DNA from 3 places in the Agrobacterium sp. DSM 25558 genome. Region 2 is predicted to be linked to each of the others. Evidence: predicted binding sites of a transcription regulator. Region 2 holds the regulator's gene; each other region holds the start of a gene.
What was found. The regulator PhoB, encoded in region 2, activates phosphate uptake and scavenging genes when phosphate is short. The targets are predictions, from matches to a motif close to TGTCATNNANCTGTCAT.

Region 1: DSM25558_RS24295 (bifunctional 2',3'-cyclic-nucleotide 2'-phosphodiesterase/3'-nucleotidase) is a predicted target of PhoB. The motif match lies at 2,268-2,284, and genes of this name have one in related genera.
Region 3: DSM25558_RS15375 (PhoX family protein) is a predicted target of PhoB. The motif match lies at 1,979-1,995, and genes of this name have one in related genera.

The regions. Positions count from the first base shown of each region.
Region 1 is NZ_FMUD01000042.1:15,910-20,767, forward strand. Features, by position in the region: gene sseA (3-mercaptopyruvate sulfurtransferase) at 1-209, shown strand, start outside; gene DSM25558_RS24280 (DUF4344 domain-containing metallopeptidase) at 299-1,183, opposite strand; gene DSM25558_RS24285 (DUF1203 domain-containing protein) at 1,334-1,801, shown strand; gene DSM25558_RS24290 (PilZ domain-containing protein) at 1,895-2,230, shown strand; gene DSM25558_RS24295 (bifunctional 2',3'-cyclic-nucleotide 2'-phosphodiesterase/3'-nucleotidase) at 2,362-4,350, shown strand; gene msrP (protein-methionine-sulfoxide reductase catalytic subunit MsrP) at 4,582-4,858, shown strand, end outside.
Region 2 is NZ_FMUD01000014.1:62,261-67,118, forward strand. Features, by position in the region: gene DSM25558_RS13585 (DUF6481 family protein) at 663-1,052, opposite strand; gene DSM25558_RS13590 (hypothetical protein) at 1,090-1,311, opposite strand; gene DSM25558_RS13595 (cold-shock protein) at 1,542-1,751, opposite strand; gene phoB (phosphate regulon transcriptional regulator PhoB) at 2,132-2,815, opposite strand; gene phoU (phosphate signaling complex protein PhoU) at 2,847-3,563, opposite strand; gene pstB (phosphate ABC transporter ATP-binding protein PstB) at 3,658-4,473, opposite strand; gene pstA (phosphate ABC transporter permease PstA) at 4,488-4,858, opposite strand, start outside.
Region 3 is NZ_FMUD01000017.1:36,582-41,439, forward strand. Features, by position in the region: gene DSM25558_RS15375 (PhoX family protein) at 1-1,860, opposite strand, end outside; partial or broken gene DSM25558_RS15380 (IS3 family transposase) at 2,197-2,382, shown strand; partial or broken gene DSM25558_RS15385 (IS30 family transposase) at 2,380-3,646, opposite strand; gene DSM25558_RS15390 (DUF1269 domain-containing protein) at 3,875-4,393, opposite strand; gene DSM25558_RS15395 (YfdX family protein) at 4,560-4,858, opposite strand, start outside.

The sequences.
Region 1 (4,858 bases), on a different contig from region 2:
CAGGCGTGGGGAAATGGTTCCTGCTGCAGGCCCTTTACCAGGCATGGCAGGACAATCCGCAACGGGTCACGGTCTCCACCAATACGCTGGACCATCCCCGCGCGCTTCAGCTCTACCAAATGATGGGCTTTTCGCCTGTCAGCACCTACGAGACGTGGGTCGAGCCTTTGACGGACAGTGAATTTCTGGAAATATCCAGACGGGGCTGAGCGCTCACCGCGCACTCCCCTCGTAAACAATTGCTTTGCCCATCGGGCAAAGCTTCACGGGCTGCTTAGATCAAGATAGCTACGCTCTCTTAAAGCTCTTGCCCCAAATTCACAGCCGTCGGAATTTCTTTCGCCGGCTCGCTTTCTTTCTCCGCACCGCCAGCCGCAAGATGAGCAGCGATGAGTTCGCCGTGGAACTTGGCCATTTCGTAGCAATAGGTGATTTCGCGCTTCTCGGCTGACCAGTAGACATCCGGTCGTCCACATGTGCGGGCCGTCAATTTGACCTCACCTTTGAGATCATAGGCGCTAAAGCTGCGCGCGATGAGGTCCAGTACCTTCGATTCTTTTACGATGGTCGCGTAAATATCCAGAAACGGATCGCGGGCCGGCTCATAGCTGGTGACAAACTTTGTGGTCCCCGCCTTGGCCGCATGCGGCTTCAGAGTTTCGTTCCAATAGGCAACGGTTTGCGGATAGGCCGTCTCGCAAGCCTTCCACTCAGCCTTGGGCAGTCCCATCATATCGGCCAGATCACCATAACCACCGGCGTCCTTGCCCACCATCAGGCAGGCCATCTGGCTGTCACGCGTCTTGTTGGGAACAAGTGCCGAATAAATCGGCGTATTATGGTCCGGCAGAGCCGGTGCGGAGCGCGCGAGATACCAGCTATCCGTGGCATTGACGATGGCCGTATCCAGCCACTCCTCATTCGCCTCCAGCATCATCGTTGCCGCCAGCTGATCGGCCGTATCTTTTCCCGCTCCCGTTTCCGATAGGGAAAAATCGGAAATCAGCATCCGTGAGGCCTCATGGTAGAGGCTAAAAATCGCGTTACCGATGACGAAATTCACCGTCTGCTGCAACTGTTCGTCGGATAAATCATCGAGCGCAGGCGCTGTTTGCGCGTGGGCGGCAGGTATCGTGAGAGAAAAAACGGTGACCAGGGTAGCGGTCATCAACCTGCGCAGCATTTACGTCAACTTTCCAAAATGAGGACGTTTGATTGATCGCTAAACTGAACGGCACAAGCAATGGGGTAGTTGCCTGCTGGCGCAAGAAACGGGTGGATACACGAATGTTTGAAAGGCATAGCGACAAACAAGCAACGCAAAGGAGCCGCTATGACCAAGATTGTATTTACCGCCATGGACGCCGCCGAGGCAGAAGCCTTTCGCAATGGTAATCCAGATGCCAACGGCCAGAAACCGGAGCACTCGATCGCAGCAGGAACCTACCCCTGCCGTGTGTGCCTCGGTCAGATAGAGGACGGCGAAGCCATGCTCCTCTTGGCCTACCGTCCATTTCCTGACCTGCAACCATTTGCCGAAACCGGTCCGATTTTTATTCATGCCGAGGCTTGCAGCCATTACGAAGCGCAGGAAATTCTCCCGCCCATGCTCGAGAGCCCGGACTACATCGTCCGCGGCTACGGTTTCAATGACCGCATCGTTTACGGCACGGGTGCGGTAACGCCGACCGACCGGATATCGACATATGCGCAAGAGCTTCTTGCCAGAGACGACATCGCCTATGTGCATGTACGCTCCGCCCGCAACAATTGCTATCAATGCCGGATCGACCGTAGCTGAATTTTGAATTGCGCGTAATTTTACCGAAAATCATAAACGGCTTTCAAATCTTCCGTGCAATTCTGGCACAGGGAAACAATTGGGGAGCGCTATATGACCGGTAATCTGAACATGCAAAACCGCGGCGCAGGCCGCAGCCAGACACGTATCTACGGTACAGTTCAGTATTTCAATCAGTCGGTGACAGGCCGCGTGGTCGATCTTTCGGCCACCGGCATGGCGCTGGAGCTGGACGGATCTTTCGCCGCCGCCAAAGGAAGCCGGGTGAAGGTGCAGAGTGACGACCTCGGCTTCATAGAAGGCACGGTGCAGTGGCAGCACATGAACCGGCTCGGTCTGCAACTAAAACTTTCGACAAACACGTTGGCGCAGCTTTCCTCCTACTTCCGCTTTTTCCACGAGGACGTGAAACCGACACTGGCACGATGAAATGATTTTTTACCAGATGGTTTAAAATTCAGGGACAAGTCATAACCCTGTTATTTTGATGATGGACTCCTCGATAATTCGCTTTAGGCTGCGGTCTTTTCGTACAGCCTGAATTCATTCGAGGTGTTTCCATGTCTTCGCTTATCGGCCTTCATCCCATCACGCGCCGCTCCTTGCTGGGCGGCATCGCGGCCTCCTCCGCGCTCGTCATGCTACACCCGTTTGCAGCCCGTGCGCAGGGCAACCAGGCGCATCTGCGCATCATGGAAACGACGGATATTCACGTCCACGTTTTCCCGTATGATTATTACGCCGACAAGCCGAACGACACGCTGGGCCTGGCGCGCACCGCCTCCATCATCGACAGCATCCGCGCTGAGGCCGGAAATTCGATGCTGGTCGACAATGGCGATTTCCTTCAGGGCAACCCGCTGGGCGATTACATCGCTTACGAGCGCGGCATGAAAGCCGGTGACAAACACCCTGTTATCAACGCCATGAACGTGCTGGGTTACGATTGCGGCACGCTTGGAAACCACGAGTTCAATTACGGGCTCGATTTCATGTTCAACACGCTGGGCGGTGCCAGCTTCCCTTATGTCTGCGCTAACCTGACAAATGGCCAGCTCGCTTCCGACCCCAAACAAGACGACCTCTTCTTCAAGCCCTATGTCATCCTCGAAAAACAGATCAAGGACGGCTCCGGTGCGACCAGCCCGGTCAAGGTCGGCATCATCGGCTTCGTGCCGCCGCAGATCATGATGTGGGACGCCAAGAACCTCGAAGGCAAGGCACAGACGCGCGATATCGTCGATGCCGCCAAAGCCTGGGTCCCGGTCATGAAGGAACAGGGTGCCGATATCATCATCGCTTTGTCCCACTCCGGTATCGAAGGCAAAGGCCAGAGCGACCGCATGGAAAATGCCTCGCTCTATCTCGCTGGCGTCAAAGACATCGATGCCGTCTTTACCGGTCACCAGCATCTCGTCTTCCCCGGCCCCAAGACCTGGGATGGCATCGAAGGTGCCGATCCAGTCAAAGGCACGTTGATGGGCAAGCCTGCCGTCATGGCCGGCTTCTGGGGCTCGCATATGGGCCTTATCGATCTGCTGCTGGAAAAAGACGGCAAAAACTGGAAGATCGTGGACTTCACCACCGAAGCGCGCCCGATCTACCATCGCGATGATAACCGCAAGATCGTTGCCGACGTGAAGGACAAGCCGGAGATCATCGCAGCCGTCAAGACGGATCACGAAGCAACGCTGGCCTATGTCCGCCGCCCCGTGGGCAAGACGTCCGCGCCGCTCTATTCCTATTTCGCACTGGTCGCGGATGATCCATCCGTTCAGATCGTGTCCAACGCCCAGACCTGGTACATCAAGGACATGCTGAAGGAGGGCCAATACAAGGACCTGCCGGTGCTCTCAGCGGCGGCTCCCTTTAAGTCCGGTGGACGCGGCGGTGCGGATTATTACACCGATGTCCCTGCCGGTGACATCGCCATCAAGAACGTTGCCGACCTCTACCTCTACCCCAACACCGTTCAGGCCGTGCTGATCACTGGTGCGCAGGTCAAAGACTGGCTGGAAATGTCGGCGGGCATGTTCAAGACGGTGGAAGCAGGTGCCAAGGACGCACCGCTCCTGAACAACGACTTCCCGTCCTACAACTACGATGTCATTGACGGCGTGACCTATCAGATCGATGTGTCGAAGCCGCCGAAGTTCGACAAGGATGGCAAGTCGATCAACCCTGGCAGTAACCGCATCGTCGGCCTGCAATTCGAAGGCAAGCCGATCGACCGCGAACAGAAATTCGTCGTGGCGACGAACAATTACCGCGCCAGCGGCGGTGGCAAGTTCCCCGGTATCGCCTCGGACAAGATCATCTTCGTTGCACCTGACACCAACCGCGATGTCATCGTGCGCTACATCATCAGCCAGGGCACCATCAATCCAGCCGCAGACGACAACTGGTCCTTTGCACCCGTTGCCAACACGACCGCAATTTTCGAAACCGGTCCAAAGGCCCGTCAATACGCCAAGGACGTCAAGGGCGCGAAGATCGAGGAAGCCGGGGATGGCGCTGAGGGATTTGCAAAGTTCCGCCTGATTCTTTGATGGCTGGATAATTTGGAGGCGCGCTTTACCAGGCGCGCCTTACGCTCTCGCAGATTTTACCGTGTCCATACTATTATTTTAGACGTTGCCGATCTTTGTCGTAAATCCGCCGCGGGACGAGCGTGACATGCTCTCAATATTTTTTCTCGTTACGGAAAAACTTTTCTGCCACTCGTTACGTAATGAGTATTGAATAGCTGTTCATCCGTTCCGGCTTCGCAGGAGGTTTTCATGCCCGCCTATCATCCGCCACACATCCCGTCGTCCGAAATCACCCCACGCAGCATCTATCTGTCCAGACGAAATTTTCTCGGCACTGCCGCAGGTCTGGCGGCTCTGGGCCTGACCGGGCAAGACGCGATGGCGGCACCGCTTACCGCAAAGCCCGGTGCCTATAAACTTGATGAAAAGCTGACGCCGCTCGACGCCGTAACCAGCTACAATAATTTCTACGAGTTCGGCACGGGCAAGTCCGACCCCAAGGAAAATGCCGGAAACTTCAAGCCCA
Region 2 (4,858 bases):
GAGAGCGGGTCATTGGCCCGCTTTTTTAATGCCTGGAATTTGCCGTGTGCTTTTGATGGCGCAGGCAAGCTTTGCTCAGCGCATCAATGACCCCGCTATCTCTGTGATAAGCCAAGATATCACGCCACTCGTGCACGTCTTGCGCCGTGATAAGCTCCGGCAGGCGGCTTCGCACCTCGTCGTCTTCAGCCAAATGCTCGATAAAGCCGACGGTGACGGCAGTGTTGATCTCGTTATGCGGTGCTGCGAGACAATAGCGTGCGTAATCCAGGATAAGTCGGGGTTTTCTGTGTCTCCGCTTTTCACAGAGTCTTCAAACAACACGCGCAGCTCTATCCACGCCGCCATCGGCGACCAAGCCTGCTCAATATGTTTACGGATATCGGGTGCGGCCTCGATAGCCTTCCGACGCCATGTATTCATGTCATCCATCCAGCACTGTGTCTCACAGTCACATAGCTATTATATTTTGTGAGAGAATGTCACGGCAGATGGAGAGGCATTTCGTTGGAAACGTCCTCGACGATTTCTGCAAGGTGCAAGGCCTGCCTGCGGCATAAGCCGCAGGGCGCAACGTGCTTCAGCAGCACGGCGATGAGATGATCCAACCCGCCGGATCGCAGCCCTTCGCATGAACGGCTGCTGGATCCCGGGTGAATGCTTCAGCCCTGGCGGGCCTTGCGGTTGGCGTAACGACGGTCGCGTTCTGCCTTGCGGGCCGCTTCGTCTTCAACGACGCGGGCGATACGATTTTTTTCAGCCGCCTTGCGGGCGTCTTCTTCAGCGTTTGCTGCAGCTGCAAGCTCGGCTTCGCGTTCTGCGGCCTCTGCCTCAAGGCGACGTTTTTCCTCGCGCTTCTGCGCGTCTCGTTCAGCCTGACGCGCTCTGCGTGCTTCGGCAACAGCAATCTGCTCCGCCTGCTTTGCTTCGAGCGTCGGTGCGGCAGCTTCCTTGGCTTCGCGATAGGCCTTCAACAGAGCGGCCTTGGCTTCCGCGGCAGCGCCGCGACGTTCGGAAACTTCGTTGTTCTTGATATTTCTAGTGTTTCTCAAATCTCTATTCCAGTTGATGCGTCACGCCGACCGGGGGTCAGGATTTTTTGGCGCGTTTCGTTGGGATGATTGCGGGCTTCATGCTGTCGTCCAGTTCTTTCGCAAGCCGCGCTTCGCGCAACCGGATGGTCTTTTCGTCGCGAGCCTGGGCAATGGAGTTGAGTTCATCAACGGCACGGCCGCGCGCAAAAAACTGCGATTGCGTGGCACCGAAGGCGATTTCAGCCTGCTTGCGAGATTTGCTGTGAGCGTCAGACATGGATTTCCCTTCTTACCGCATCGCACTGAAAATCGGAATCGATTTTTTAAAAAGAACGATACGCAGATTTAGTCCCTGAAGCGTATTCGTGCATCTCGACGATGCAATACCTTCAAGCGCTTGGCCGCCGAGCGGCACAAAAAAAGGCCAGGCAACCTGCCTGACCTCGATTGGTCTCATGCTTTCAACAGTGCCAGTACATCCGTGGTCAATGGAAAGCAGATTCCGTATTATACAGCCTGCAGGTTGCAAGCAGACATTTTGCCCGACTTGTTGTCGCGCTCAAGGTCGTAGCTCAACTTCTGGCCTTCAACGATTTCGCGCATACCTGCACGCTCTACAGCGGAGATGTGTACGAATGCGTCTGTGCCGCCGTTGTCAGGCTGAATGAAGCCGAAGCCCTTGGTGGAGTTAAACCATTTTACTGTGCCTGTGGTCATAATGAACCCTTTCAAAGCATATGTTATAGATCGCAGGACAGAAGCCCTACGTGCGAGTACAGCGATTTTTTTGAAAGGAAGGGTTAGTTCAAAGCGCGGTGCTAATCGCGCGGTAACCAAAGCTCAGCAAGCAAAAGATCGATGAGCCATTGATAGACGGTTATCGCCCTATAGTCAAACCTATAATTCCGAAATTTTCAATTTAGGGTTTGACGGGCTTTTCATATCGATCCCAAAAGCCCGACCCGAAAGGGCTTTGTGGTACTTTCACGGGACAAGATAACGCAAGACACCGCCCCTTTCGGAGCGGTGTTATATTTAGATTAGCATGACGTATCTCGGTTTTCTGGTGGGAGCAAACCAATGCTCCCTGCCCCATATCAGGCTTCCATGGAATAACCCGCGCCGCGTACGGTACGGATGACATCCTGCATGTTGGAGAAGTTGAGCGCCTTGCGCAGGCGGCCGACATGGACGTCTACAGTGCGTTCATCCACATAGATATCGTGACCCCATACGCCATCAAGCAGTTGGGAGCGCGAGAAAACTCGACCGGGAGACACCATCAGGAATTCCAGCAGACGGAATTCGGTTGGTCCGAGCCGCACTTCACGGGTCTTGCGGTGAACGCGGTGGGTTTCGCGATCCAGCTCGATGTCACCGCATTTCAGAACCGAAGACAGAACCTCCGGGCGGGCGCGGCGCAACATGGCCTTGACGCGCGCCATCAGTTCCGGCGTGGAGAAGGGCTTGACCACGTAGTCGTCGGCACCGGTGGCCAGACCGCGCACCCGCTCGCTTTCCTCACCGCGTGCCGTCAACATGATGATCGGAAGCCGTTCGGTTTCAGGACGCATTCTCAGACGGCGGCAAAGCTCGATGCCGGAAACGCCCGGCAGCATCCAATCCAGGATCAAAAGATCCGGTGTGCGTTCCTGCAAGCGGATTTCCGCCTCGTCACCACGCGGTATAGTATCCACGTCGTAACCTTCGGATTCCAGATTGTATCGAAGAAGAACGCTCAACGCCTCTTCATCTTCGACAACTGCGATTTTCGGCACCATGGCTAGGGACTCCGCCAGTCTTATAAGGAATTCACTCGGTGACTGCGCCGAGCGTGTTGGAACTATCGTCCTTTGGACGTTCGCCTTCCGGCTGGCTGCCGGTGGCCATGTAGTAGATGGTTTCGGCGATGTTGGTGGCGTGGTCACCGATGCGCTCGATGTTCTTGGCGCAGAAGAGAAGATGCGTGCAGGTGGTGATGTTGCGCGGGTCTTCCATCATATAGGTCAACAGTTCGCGAAACAGCGATGTGTACATCGCGTCGATTTCTTCGTCGCGTTCACGGATGGCCTGGGCCTTTTCTACGGAGCGGGTCGAGTAAACGTCGAGGACTTCCTTGAGCTGGACCAGAGCCAGCTCCGAGAGATGCTCGATGCCACGCGCCAGCTTGCGCGGAACGCCGGTGCCGGAAACGGCCAGAACACGCTTGGCGGTGTTCTTGCCAAGATCGCCCACGCGTTCGAGATCGGCTGCGATGCGCAGCGTCCCGATGACTTCACGCAAGTCTGCGGCCATTGGCTGGCGCTTTGCGATGGTGACAATCGCCTTGTCGCCGATTTCGCGTTCGGCATGGTCCAGAATGGTGTCGTCCGAGATCACCTTCTGCGCCAGGGCGGAGTCCGAATTGACGAGCGCACGCACGGCGTCGGCGCACATCTGTTCGGCAAGGCCACCCATTTCGGCGATCCGGCGGGTGAGGAACTTCAGCTCGTCATCATAGGCGGACATGATGTGGGAATGTGTCGGCATGGTCGAATTCTCCAGTTTCGTGACGCCGCCCCGCAAGCCTGACCAGGCTCAAGCGGGTTGGCGTGGATGTCTCATCACACAACAGACAATGGGATCAGCCGAAGCGACCCATGATGTAGTCCTGCGTGCGCTGATCATCCGGGTTGGTGAACATCTTGTCGGTATCGTTCTCTTCGACCAGATGGCCGAGGTGGAACATGGCGGTACGCTGAGACACGCGGGCCGCCTGCTGCATGGAGTGGGTGACGATGACGATGGTATAGTTTGCGCGCAGTTCGTGGATCAGCTCCTCGACCTTGGCAGTCGCAATCGGGTCCAGCGCCGAGCAAGGCTCATCCATGAGGATGACTTCAGGCGAAACGGCAATGGCGCGGGCGATGCAAAGACGCTGCTGCTGACCGCCGGACAGACCGGTACCGGATTCGTGCAGCCGATCCTTCGCTTCGTTCCAAAGGCCGGCCTTCTGCAGGCTGGCTTCTACGATCTGGTCCATATCCGCCTTGTTGCGGGCGAGACCGTGGATGCGCGGACCATAGGCGATGTTTTCATAGATCGTCTTCGGGAACGGGTTCGGCTTCTGGAACACCATGCCGACGCGGGCCCGCAGTTCCACCACATCGATGATCGGATCGTAAATATCTTCTTCATCGAGCGTGATCTTGCCAGCGACCCGGCAGCCATCGATCGTGTCGTTCATGCGGTTCAAGGTGCGCAGGAACGTCGACTTGCCGCAACCGGACGGACCGATCAGAGCTGTAACGGTGTTTTCGCGAACGTTGAGGTTCACATCGTAAAGGGCACGTTTCTCACTGTAATAGACGGAAACGTCCTTGCCGATCATCTTATACGAAACTTCATTCATTTTCTTGTCCAGCGCCTTTTCAACTGCTGCTTCCGACAACATGTTCATAGCCTTAGCTCCCTCTACCAGCGCCGTTCAAAGCGGCGACGCAACAGAATTGCGCCAACATTCATGACGATGAGGAACATGAGCAGGATGATGATAGCGCCAGATGTTCTTTCGACAAAGGCACGTTCTGCTTCGTTCGCCCACATGTAAATCTGCACCGGCAGGGCCGTAGACGGGTCCATGGGTGTTGTCGGATAATTCGCGACGAAGGCGACCATGCCGATGAGCAGCAGGGGAGCGGTTTCGCCAAGGGCATGCGCCAGGCCGATGATGGTACCGGTGAGAATACCGGGCATGGCAAGCGGCAGGACATGGTGGAAAATCGTCTGCATTTTCGATGCGCCAAGGCCAAGAGCCGCAGCACGGATGGATGGTGGCACGGCTT
Region 3 (4,858 bases), on a different contig from region 2:
AACAGCGACGAAGGCCGTCTGCATATCGGGCAGAAGCAGCGGACCGCACATCTCGGCACCGACCGGAACCCGGAAGAACAGCTTTGACGTTCCGCGCGCATCACCCGTCGTGTCGACGGCAAAGAGGCCATCCGTGCGGCCGGTACCAGACGGCGAGTTTCCGTCGGTGGACACCCAGAGGCGACCATCTGCGTCGACGGCACAATTGTCCGGCATGCCGAACCAGCCGTTCTTCGTGGTTTCCGTCGAGAACGTCGCGCCGACATCGGCGACGGAGGGGTCCCCACACTTCAACAGAACTTCCCAAGTGCCCGTTGTCGCGGTGAAGTCGCCATCGGCCTCGGCGATCTCGATGATATGTCCGAAGACATTCTTGGCGCGCGGGTTTGCGGCGTCGATCTCGTCGCCTTTGCGCTTGCTATTGTTGGTCAGCATGACGTAGACGCGGCCGTTGGCGGCATCTGGGCCAACGTCTTCTGGACGGTCCATCTTGGTGGCTTCCAGAAGGTCGCCGGCGCGGCGGGTCTCGATCAGGACGTCGGCCTGGCTCTTGAAGCCATTGGCCTCCGTCAGCGGACCGACGCCATGGGTGAGCGGCAGCCAGGCGATTGTGCCGTCCTCGGCGAACTTCGCGACATAAAGCGTGCCGTCGTCCAGAAGGTTCATGTTGGCCACCCGATCGTCCGGATTGAATTTGCCCGCCGTCACGAACTTGTAGACATAGTCGAACCGTTCGTCGTCGCCGAGATAGAAGACGACGCGGCCATCCTTGGCGACGATCGACTCGGCACCCTCATGCTTGAAGCGGCCGAGGGCGGTGCGCTTCTTCGGCACCGACATCGGGTCCATTACGTCGACCTCGACAATCCAGCCGAAGCGGTTGGCCTCGTTCGGCTCCTTGGACACGTCGAAGCGCTCGTGGAATTTGCCCCAAGCATAGGTGCCCTCCGGCAGGCCCAGACGCTTGTAGTTGGCGGCTTCTGGATGATCGGTCGGCAGTTCGCCAATGAAGTAGCCGTGGATGTTTTCCTCGGCCATGATATAGGTGCCCCAAGGCGTGACGCCGCCGGCGCAGTTATTGATCGTGCCGTAGACCTTGGTGCCGCTGGCGTCGGCCGCGGTCTGCAGGCGGGCATGGCCCGCAGCCGGACCGCAGATGGCCATTTCGGTCGTTGAGGTGATGCGGCGGTTCAGCGCGCCGCCGCGGACCACCTGCCACTTGCCGCCGTCCTTGCGGATCTCGACCACGGTGCCGCCATGTGCGGCCATTTCGATATCGACGCGCGTCCGGTCGGCCGGCGAGATCTCCAGTTCCTTCACCGTCTTGCCCGATTCATTCTTATTGTCTTTCTCCACCACTTTCACGATACCCGGAAACATCAGGTGTTCGTTAGTATATTCGTGGTTGACGACGAGGATGCCGTGCTCCGATGAGCCGTTGAGCGGAACGAAGCCGACATAGTCGTTATTATAGCCGAACTGGCGGGCTTGGCTTTCCGGCGTCTGGTTCTTCGGGTCAAAGGCTGGCGAATCGGCAAAGAGCGGGTCGCCCCAGCGCAGCAGTATATCGGCGTCGTAACCCTCAGCGATGTGATGCTTCTCGTCCACACCGGCCTCGACCTCGGGGAAAGAGAAGGCCGAGCCGGAGGTGGCGCGGGCATTGTCGGCCGTCATCAGCGCGAGTGGGCTGACCGTTGCGGAGATAGCCGACACGGCAAGACAGCCCTTCAAAAGGCCGCGGCGCGAAAAGCGACGCGAGATAATCTCGCCCATGGTCGCATTGTCTGTGTCGTTATGGCCATCGCCATCGGCTTCCTCCAGTTGGGACGTCGGGAACATGCTCTGCGAGAGTTGGGTCATGCCATCAGATCCTCGTGCTGGCCGCATGATCCGGGATGATCATAGGCGTAGGGGGCAGCCTAGAGGATTGCTGGCAGCACCCCTCTCAGCCGGTACAATGTACCCATACGAGTCCAAGATTACACTTTTGCGACAGTCTAAAATCCCAGTAACCATCATTGAGGTGAATGTGCGGAACCGACATCAGTACGGCGTCTCGCATGTCGGGAACCAAGAGATTTGTGCCGCTCGATGATGTCGTTCGCCAAGATTATCTTCGATATATAGAGAGCCGTATGCGCTAAAATGTGCACGTACGGTTCGGGCAGGAGAAGCGCATCTGCGCTTCTCAATCCACTCGCCACATGGCCGGGCTTTGCTACGTGGCCCTTGTCATCGACGTCTTCGCTCATCGCATCATTGGATGGCGGGCGAGCAGGACGGCGCATGCTGGCGTTGTCCTCGATGCCCTTGAGCAGGATCTCCATGATCGGCGTTGCTCATGGCGGTGTCCCTTTGCATCACTCGGACGGGGGCGTCCAAGGCAGATTCAACTGATTTGAGCAGTCCGTCGAGAGCCTCTGCAGGGGTGCGCCAGTCCAGCGTCGTGCGGGGCCTGGTGTCGAGCGCAGGTACGACAGCTCTGAGTTCATTTGCCCCATGCCTGTTCAGGTCCGTACCCTTGGGAAAGCATTGTCGCAGTAAGCCATTGGTGTTTTTCATTGCTCCCGCGCTGCCAGAGGCTCTGAGGTTCGCACAAGTAGATATAGAGGCCAGTGTCGGTCCGAAGCTGTGCGTGCCGAGCCATCTCGGCACCCTGATCCCAAATCAAGGATCGGCGCAGATGCGCCGGTAGTTCCATGATGATATCGGCGATCGCATCACGGACCGCTTCGGCACCATGCCCAGCAAGGGCTGGTCCGTTTTTTAACAGACTTTTCCAACCCGTGGCGTTCCATACGTGGCAGGTGTAGAAGCATCGTGAACCGAGTTGTTCGTTCGACCAGCGTGCCTATCGCTGAACGCCGAGACTCAGAATGAAATCACCCTCCCAATGGCCAGGTACAGCTCTGTCGCCGATCTCCGCAGGAGGGTCGCTGATCATCAATGCATCCCCGAGAAAGGATTTGCCACGGTTGCGAGCACGTTCACGGGGTAAGCGCAGCGACCGTCAGAGCGCAAGCAGGCCAATAATTCTCGCTTCAGAGCGCCGCGGCCCTGGATAAAAAGCGACTGATAGATGGCTTCGTGACTGATTCGCATGGCCGGGTCCTCAGGGATGTCCAGTCTCAGACGCCGCGCAATCTGTTCGGGACTCCAGGCTTTGGACCAGCGTCGAGTTCGCCGATGAACGGCCCGCCGCCCTTTCCATACCACGACAGGACCCTCAAAGGCGATGCCGTCAGGGGTTCCAATGAGGCCGGCGAGCCGGGTCATGAACGTAGTCACGAAGTACCAGGTTGGTTGCAAGCTTTGCGGCTTTCGGCCGTCGTGCTGCCCGATCAGCATGCCACTGCGCGGTAATGGCCCAGTAGTCGAAGTCGCCGCTGCATGTCGCCGAATTGCGCCTGATCTCGCGCAAGATTTTACTGGGCGTTCGACATAGCTTCCATGCGATGGCACGAATGCCACTGCCGCGAGCACATTCCAATGCAATTTCCTCCCGTACGCTGAACGTCAGGCTGCGGTTTTTGACTGGTGTTGCCGAAGGTGAAAGATGTGTGGGAGGCATGCCACATGAACTCCGAAACCATCGGTTCCCAATGGGGGCAGAGACGCCAGCTTTCACGGTGGCATCCTCGCTGGATGTCGACCATCAGGTTGCCCAGACACCGGCCGAGATGTGACTTCATAGGAGCTTAACGGTCAGCGTACCATCACAGTCCTGTTCTTTTCGATCGGTGTCTGGGTCATTCTAACGGAAAGCCACTCAATGGATCACATTATCGTCGGCGTCGATACCCACAAAGCTAACCACATCGCTGTTGCCATCAATGGAAACGGTGCGCGTTTGGACACCATGACGATTCCGGCGTCACGGTGAATAGTGGTCAGACAGCAACCTCTGTAATTTTGATTCCTGTTGTGGGGAGAGAGAGGTCTTCAACAGCCGACCTCGGACATCTTGCAACTCTGCCATCACTTTGTCAGGCTGTACTTTGCGAATAAGAATGAAAAGCGCTGAGCTGTTAAGGGGAATGGTCTCGCCTAGCGACTTGATGAAGTCGTCATCAATACCATAATCGCTCAAAGAGCCTGCTAGTGCGCCAGTCCCAGCTCCAACTACTCCGCCGATTGCTAGCCCTGCCAATGGGTTAAGGAATAACAGTCCGATCAAGCCTCCCCAGATAACGCCAGATAGCATACCTGAGCTCGCTCCGAGCGCCGTGAGATTAAAGCTTTGCTTGATGTCGATTTTCCGCTCGTTGTCACGCGTGACGACAACAGCGTCTTCCAGATCAATCAAGTACTCTTTTCCCAACCCACGAAGCCTTGACAGGACATTTTCGGCCTCTGTCAAATCGTCAAATCCAATTACAACGAGTTCTGCCATGATGTATACTTCCGTTCTGAAATTTTAGCTCTATTCTTTGGCTTGGCGATTGAAGCGTAACTTATTGTCGGCAATAGCATAGACCGGTGTTGCTCCTACGACGCAAGCCCATTCAGAACGACGGTCCAGGCTGCTGCCCGGACACGTCGCTAGGAAAACTCAGGTCCTATTGAGCAGGCGTGTCGAAAGCCGCCACGGTGTCGAAAACGAGCCCGTCCTCGACCGTCTTCAGCTTGGCGTTTACTTCATAGAACTTGTTCTCGTCGAGAAGCTTGGCGGCATCATCGACGCCGGTTATTGTTTGGTTGAGAGGCAACGCAGCAATGGTTGTGGAAACATCGATGCCAGCAAGCCGCAACGTCTCGACTGCCTTCGACCGTTCGCCTTTTTTCAGGTGCTCGTTGGCCCTCGCAACAGCCTGTTGCTTCTCAGGTGTCGCAACGAAGTCCTCCTCGAGCGTGAACT